DNA from 2 places in the Mesorhizobium sp. B2-3-14 genome. Region 2 is predicted to be linked to the other one. Evidence: riboswitches for the same ligand, from Rfam matches in the RefSeq annotation. Region 2 holds a riboswitch; the other holds the start of a gene.
The links. A riboswitch is a leader RNA that binds a small molecule or an ion and turns the genes downstream of it on or off. The one in region 2 is predicted to bind thiamine pyrophosphate.

Region 1 (3,290 bases), on a different contig from region 2:
GACGCGGGCAAGCGCGGCGCGCCTGGCCTCTCCGCCGGACAGGTCGCCAGGCCGTTCTTCGCCCGACAGACCGAGATGCTCCATCAGATAGCTGGCGCGGTAGGGATCGTCGGCGGGCCCGAGCCCGGCCTCGACATAGGCGCGCACGGTTGCAAAGCCGTCCATGTCGGGCATTTGCGGCAGATAACGCACCGTCGCCGAAGGCTGGCGGAACACCTCGCCGTCCTGTGGTTCGATCAGGCCGGCGGCGATCTTGAGCAGCGTCGACTTGCCGGACCCGTTGCGGCCGACCAGCGCGATCTTGTCGCCGGCCGAAGCGGTCAAGGCGGCGCCGTCGAGCAGCGGCGCGCCGCCGAAGGTCAGTCTTATCCCGTCGAGATTGAGAAGAGGCGGGGCCATGTCAGCTTTCGGGCAATGGATAGGGATGGGCGAGCAGCAGCGCGCGGCCATGGCCGAGCGCTATGTCGAGGCGGCCCCCGGTCTTGCCGAACTTGACCTCGTTGGAAATGGTCAGTGACGAACCGAATGCCACCTCGACCTTGTCGAGCGGCCATTTGGCGCCGGCGACGGTCAGGCCGGAGAGTTCGGAGAAGCCGAGAATCGAGAACAGCGTGCCGTCGGCATAATCGAAGCCGGCCCTGCCGGGCGGCAAGGGAACACCTTCCTGGGCGCCGCTGGTCAGAAGCACATCCATTCCGGCCTCGGCCAGCCGCAGGCCAAGCGCCAGATGCAGGAAGGCGTGATCGGCGCGCTTGCCGCCGAAGGCGCCCGCCAGCACAAGGCGGGTCGCCCCGCGCTCCAGTGCGGCCGCGATCGCCAGTTCTCCGTCGGTCCTGTCCTTTTCCGCCGGGAAGGTTTGCCGCGGCACGGCGGCGAGGTCGGCGGGCAGATCAGCCGGGACCGAGTCGAAATCACCCACCCACAGTTCCGGCACGAGGCCCAGCATCCGCGCATGGCCGATGCCGGCGTCGGCGGCGATGACGCGCGAGCCTTCGACCTGGCGGTCGAGCCGAGGCGTGCGGATGAGGTCGCCGCCAAGCAGGATGGTGAATGTGCTCATATCCCGTCGCCTTACCAGCCCGGCACGGGAAACGGAAGGCGGCAAAGTCCCACTTGCGCGGGTGATCGGCCCGGCCTATGTGTCGAAACGCTCTAACGGGGTGCCGGACGCGAATTTCGCGGGCCGGCTGAGAGGCAGTCTCGCCAACCCGCTGAACCTGATCCGGTTTGTACCGGCGGAGGGATTAGACGTTTCGGACACTCCGACGCCTCAATTCCTTTCAACGCAAACGAAGGAGGCGCCGATGCGCGCGTTTTTATATTCTCTGGTCGCCGCCACGGCAGTGACCCTGTCCGGGCCGGCCTTGGCCAAGGACAAGCTGACCGTCTACACCTATGAGAGCTTCACCGCCGACTGGGGTCCAGGTCCCGTGGTGAAGAAGGAATTCGAGGCAGAATGCGGCTGCGATCTCGAGTTCGTCTCGGTCGCCGATGGCGTGGCGCTGCTCAACCGCGTCAAGCTGGAAGGCGCTTCGACCAAGGCCGACATCGTGCTCGGTCTCGACACCAATCTCACCGCCGATGCCAAGGCCTCGGGCCTGTTCGCGCCACATGGCGCAATAACGGACGTCAAGGTGCCGGGCGGCTGGACCGATGACACTTTTGTCCCGTTCGATTACGGCTACTTCGCCGTCGTCTACGACACTGAAAAGCTGAAGAGCCCGCCCAAGAGCTTGAAGGATTTGGTCGAGGGCAGCGCCGACGACAAGATCGTCATCCAGGACCCGCGCACATCGACGCCCGGTCTTGGCCTGCTGTTGTGGGTGAAGTCGGTCTATGGCGACAAGGCGCCGGAGGCCTGGGCCAAGCTCAAGACCAAGGTGCTGACCGTGACGCCGGGCTGGAGCGAGGCCTATGGCCTGTTCACCAAGGGCGAGGCGCCGATGGTGCTGTCCTACACCACCTCGCCGGCCTACCACATGGTCGCCGAGAACACCGAGCGCTATCAGGCGGCGTCGTTCGAGGAAGGTGAATACCTGCAGATCGAGGTCGCGGGCATCACCACGGCCGGCGCCAAGAATCCGCTGGCGGAAAAGTTCATGGCCTTCATGACCGGGCCGAAATTCCAGGACGCGATCCCCGAGACCAACTGGATGTTCCCGGCCGGCAAGACCAACAAGCCGCTCAACCCCGCCTTCGACAAACTGGTCAAGCCGACCAAGACCTTGCTGTTCAGCCCGGAGGAGGTGGCGGCCAACCGCAAGGCCTGGGTCGATGAATGGCTGGCGGTGATGAGCAAGTAGGTTTTGTGGGCTAATCTCGTGAGATGAACGCTCTACGGCGACGCTCCACAAGCTTCACCCAATCGTTGACGGTGCGGCGTGCAAACCCGCTCTGATCCCCGCATCACAGCCGGCGTGATAGGGCTCGCTGCCATCGCCATTTTGATCGGCGGCGCGTTTGCGGGGCTGCTTGTCGAAGGCGCTCGCGATTTTTCCGGCGCTTGGGCTGCGTTCGATCCCTACCTGTTCCGGGTCGTGCGCTTCACGCTCTGGCAGGCGGCCCTGTCGACGCTGCTCTCGGTCGGGCCGGCCCTGTTCGTGGCGCGGGCGCTGTCGCGGCATCCACGGTTTTTCGGCCGTGCCTTCATCCTGCAGCTCTTCGCCGTGCCGCTGGCGCTGCCGGCGATCGTCGCGTCGCTCGGCATCCTGGCGCTCTATGGCCGCGCCGGCTATTTCTCCGGCTTTCTCAGCGCCGTCGGCGGCCAGGGTTGGCCGGGCATCTATGGCCTGTCCGGCATTCTCGTCGCCCATGTCTTCTTCAACCTGCCGCTGGCCACCCGCCTGTTCCTCGAGGCGCTGCAGACCATTCCCTCCGACCAGTGGCGGCTGGCGAGCCAGCTCGGCATGGGGGCGGCGCCGGCATTCCGGCTGATCGAGTGGCCGACGCTGCGTGCCGCGCTGCCCGGTGTCGCCGGACTTGTCTTCATGCTGTGCATCACATCCTTCACCATCGTGCTGACGCTCGGCGGCGGGCCGGCCGCGACGACGCTCGAAGTCGGCATCTATCAGGCATTGCGCTTCGATTTCGATCCCGCGAGGGCTGTCGCGCTGACAATGCTGCAGATCGCCTTGACCTTCATCGTGGTGCTGGCGTTGACCCGACTCGGAGCCGACGTCGTCGCCGACATCAACCTGCCGGTCGCGCCGCGCCGCTATCTCTCCGTCAACAGGACCGAAGCCTGGCTGAATGCCACGCTCATCGTGTTGGCCTTGCTCTTCGTTGCCGGG
Region 2 (3,290 bases):
GTGCTGTTCACCGAAGCAGACTGGGCATCGCGGCGGGATATGGTGGACGGCGTGGCGAGCGCGATGCGCCGGTTGGTGCGTGAGGTGGTGCCAGCCTATTGCAAGAATCTGGTGTCGGGGATGCGGCAGCCAGCCGGTGATTTCGTCTGGGCTCGACTTGAGCGGGACCACATGGCGATTTCGTCCGACATGTCGATCGGGCACGTTGCCCGGATGTGGCACGTATTGGGCGCTAAACCCGGTATCTATTTGGATGTCGCCGGCCGCAAGGTCAGGCTGGCCTTCCAGGTCAGGCGACTGGGTCCGCCAACCGGAAAGGGTCCCGTAAGGCGGTGGGGGATGGTGGAGTTCGATCTTGCCAATGGCCGGGTTCGGCACCTCACCTACGGGCGCCTGCTCAAACGGCTGATGAAAATATACGCCTCATTCCCACGCCCCCGGGCCGGCAAACCGTACGCTGAATTAAGGGTCTTTGGCCGGGTGGGCAGTGAAGCGGCACCAGAGCCGCAAGCGGGTAGTCGCGGACACTGAATCCCAATAATGGGAACCGCGGAAACTGCGTCCGCGGTTCTCATATCGCGATGGCAAACTACTTTCCGCAGTTGTTGTCGTTCACGGTCGGCGCGGTGGCGTTGCCATTGGCGTCCGTCTGTGCACCCGGCGGGTTGGTCGGGCAATTCTTGTCCGCATTGGAATTCATGTCGCCCGGCGTGGTGGTCGTGCTGTTGGTCGCGCCCGGATCGATCGTACTGGGTGAAGCCGGGGTGCTTGGGTCCACAGTGACGGACTTGCCGCTACCGCCGGGCCCATCCGCGCCCGCTGCGCTATTGCTTTGTGCCATGGCGGATGTTGCAACGGCAATGGTGAAGGCCGAAGCCGCGAGGATTTTCATGAACATGATTTGTCTCCATTTTCTGTGAACTCGTCGCCGGGAACGGTGCACGGTTTCGCGGAAATCATGAACCGCTCAATCTCTTGTTTTGACACAATCCCGAACGGAAAATTGGTCCTGGAATCGCGTCCAGCGACTGGTGGGACAACCCCTCGGAATGGCGAAGGTTCCAGACAAATTTCCGCGCCGGCGATGTCCAATTGCCCTGGAGCTCGGGCAATGCTTTAGCGCGGCTTGCCAAAAAAACAGCTTTCCCAACCGTCCGAATGATGCTTTAACGCGCCTATCCACAGGGGTGCTCCGTACGGTCGGGGCTGAGACGGGGGCGGCAAGCCCACAGACCCTAGAAGCTGATCTGGGTAATACCAGCGGAGCGAGGCGGGCGATGTTTTCAGGCGCACAGGTTTCCCTATATCCAATGGCCGACGATTTCGTCGGCATCATTCTGGGCGCGCTCGGCGCGCTCGATCCGTACCGCGATAAGCTCAGGATCGAGACCGACGACATTTCGACCTTGCTGGTCGGGCCCCCCGAGGTGTTATTCCCTGCGCTGCGCGACCTTTTCGTGGCCGCGTCTGGCAGCGGCAGGCATTGCGTGCTGTCAGCCACCATTTCGCGTGGCTGCCCAGGCGAGCCGGATGACCCGATCTGCCGCTCCGACACGTTCGGCGGACCTGCCGGGCCACTCGGCCCGCGCAAGCAAGCCGCCATCACCGCAGTGCGCGGCGCGCCGGCCACTGGCCAGCCGGCGGCGGCGCAGTTCTCGCTCTATGTGATGGGCACTGACGACCACATGGACGAAATCTATGGCTGCATAGATTTCCTGAAGCAGTCCGGCGTCTACGATCGCTCCAAGAATTTCTGCACCAAGCTGCGCGGCGATGCCGGCGCGATCTTCTCGGCCCTCGATGAAGCCTTCTGCCGCTTCGGGCCCGGCGCCGGCCATGTAACCCTCGATGTCACGGTCTCGGCCAACAGTCCCACCGCCGTCTGAACCGCTCGTGGTCTCATCGTCATTCAACCCGCGTAACGTCGCGGGCTTCTTCGCAAAAACAGCGCCGGCCGTGATATCGATCGGTTTGGTGCTCGTGGCCTGGGAACTGTACGCAAACATTTCCGGCATCAAGCCGACGGTTCTGCCGGCGCCCTCGCGCGTCTTCGAACAGGCGATGCTCAATCGGGAAGCCTTGGTCGACAACGCCATTCCCACGGTCCGCGCCACGCTGATCGGTTTTGCCTGTTCGCTCAGTGCCGCCTTCGCCCTGTCGATGCTGGTCGACTTCTTCCAGCCTTTGCGGCGAGCACTGTTTCCCATCTTCATAGTCAGCCAGACTTTGCCGCTGGTCGCCATCGCGCCATTGGTGGTGCTGTGGTTCGGCTTCGGGCTGGCGCCCAAGATCATGCTGGTGGCGCTGGTCACCTTCTTCCCGATGCTGGTCGCGCTGGTACAGGGCTACGAGGCTACCGAGGTGGAGATCGGTCAGATGCTGCGTGCCATGGGAGCAGGGCGTTGGCGTGTCTTCATGCTGGCACGATTGCCTTCGGCGCTGCCTTATTTCTTCGCTGGCCTCAGGATATCCATCACCTATGCCGTCGTCGGCGCCATTTTCGCCGAATATGCAGGCGCGGCCAAAGGGCTGGGCATCTACATGCTCAACGCCAAGAACAATTTCCGTCCCGACCTGGTGCTCGCCGCCGTCTGCGTCAGCGCAGCGCTCACCCTTGTCCTGTTCGGGCTGACGATGCTGCTGCAGCGTCTTGCCATGCCCTGGGAACGAGCCGCTGGCAGGCAAGGCGCTGGAAAAGGTCCAGAAGCATGAGCCGGCTCGAATTGCGGCATGTTCGCAAGGCGTTTGGCGGGCTCGATGTGCTCGCCGACATTTCGCTTCGTGTCGATGCCGGCGAATTCGTCTCGATCCTTGGACCTTCGGGAGCCGGCAAGTCGACGCTGTTCCAGCTTCTGACCGGCGCCGAGCATGGCGAGGGTGAGATGTTCTTCGACGGCGTGCCGCTCGACGATCACGGCAGGCATTTCGCCTTCATGCCGCAGCGCGACGCGCTGATGCCGTGGCGGCGCATCCTCGACAACACCACGCTCGGACTCGAGGTGCAAGGCGTCAGCCGCAAGGCGGCCCGGAAGCGTGTGGCTCCGCTGATTGCCGAGTTCGGCCTTGCCGGCTTCGAGTGGCACTTTCCAGCGCAGCTCTCGGGCGGCATGCGCCAGCGCACGGCGCTTTTACGCACCGTGGTGCAGGAACGCGATATGTTGCTGCTCGACGAGCCGTTCGGCGCGCTCGACGCACTGACCCGTGCGGCCCTGCAGCGCTGGCTCGAACAGATGTGGCGGCACCACCACTGGACGGCGTTGCTGATCACTCATGACGTGCGCGAAGCCCTG

Region 1: another riboswitch for thiamine pyrophosphate. It lies ahead of thiB (thiamine ABC transporter substrate binding subunit); the one in region 2 lies ahead of FJ950_RS29130 (YkoF family thiamine/hydroxymethylpyrimidine-binding protein).

What each region holds. Positions count from the first base shown of each region.
Region 1 is NZ_VFVP01000003.1:210,261-213,550, forward strand. Features, by position in the region: gene FJ950_RS09845 (ABC-F family ATP-binding cassette domain-containing protein) at 1-399, opposite strand, end outside; gene FJ950_RS09850 (thiamine diphosphokinase) at 401-1,060, opposite strand; TPP riboswitch at 1,147-1,261, shown strand; gene thiB (thiamine ABC transporter substrate binding subunit) at 1,305-2,303, shown strand; gene thiP (thiamine/thiamine pyrophosphate ABC transporter permease) at 2,382-3,290, shown strand, end outside.
Region 2 is NZ_VFVP01000019.1:32,206-35,495, reverse strand. Features, by position in the region: gene FJ950_RS29140 (formyltransferase family protein) at 1-531, shown strand, start outside; gene FJ950_RS29135 (hypothetical protein) at 590-898, opposite strand; TPP riboswitch at 1,174-1,287, shown strand; gene FJ950_RS29130 (YkoF family thiamine/hydroxymethylpyrimidine-binding protein) at 1,278-1,886, shown strand; gene FJ950_RS29125 (ABC transporter permease) at 1,849-2,712, shown strand; gene FJ950_RS29120 (ABC transporter ATP-binding protein) at 2,709-3,290, shown strand, end outside.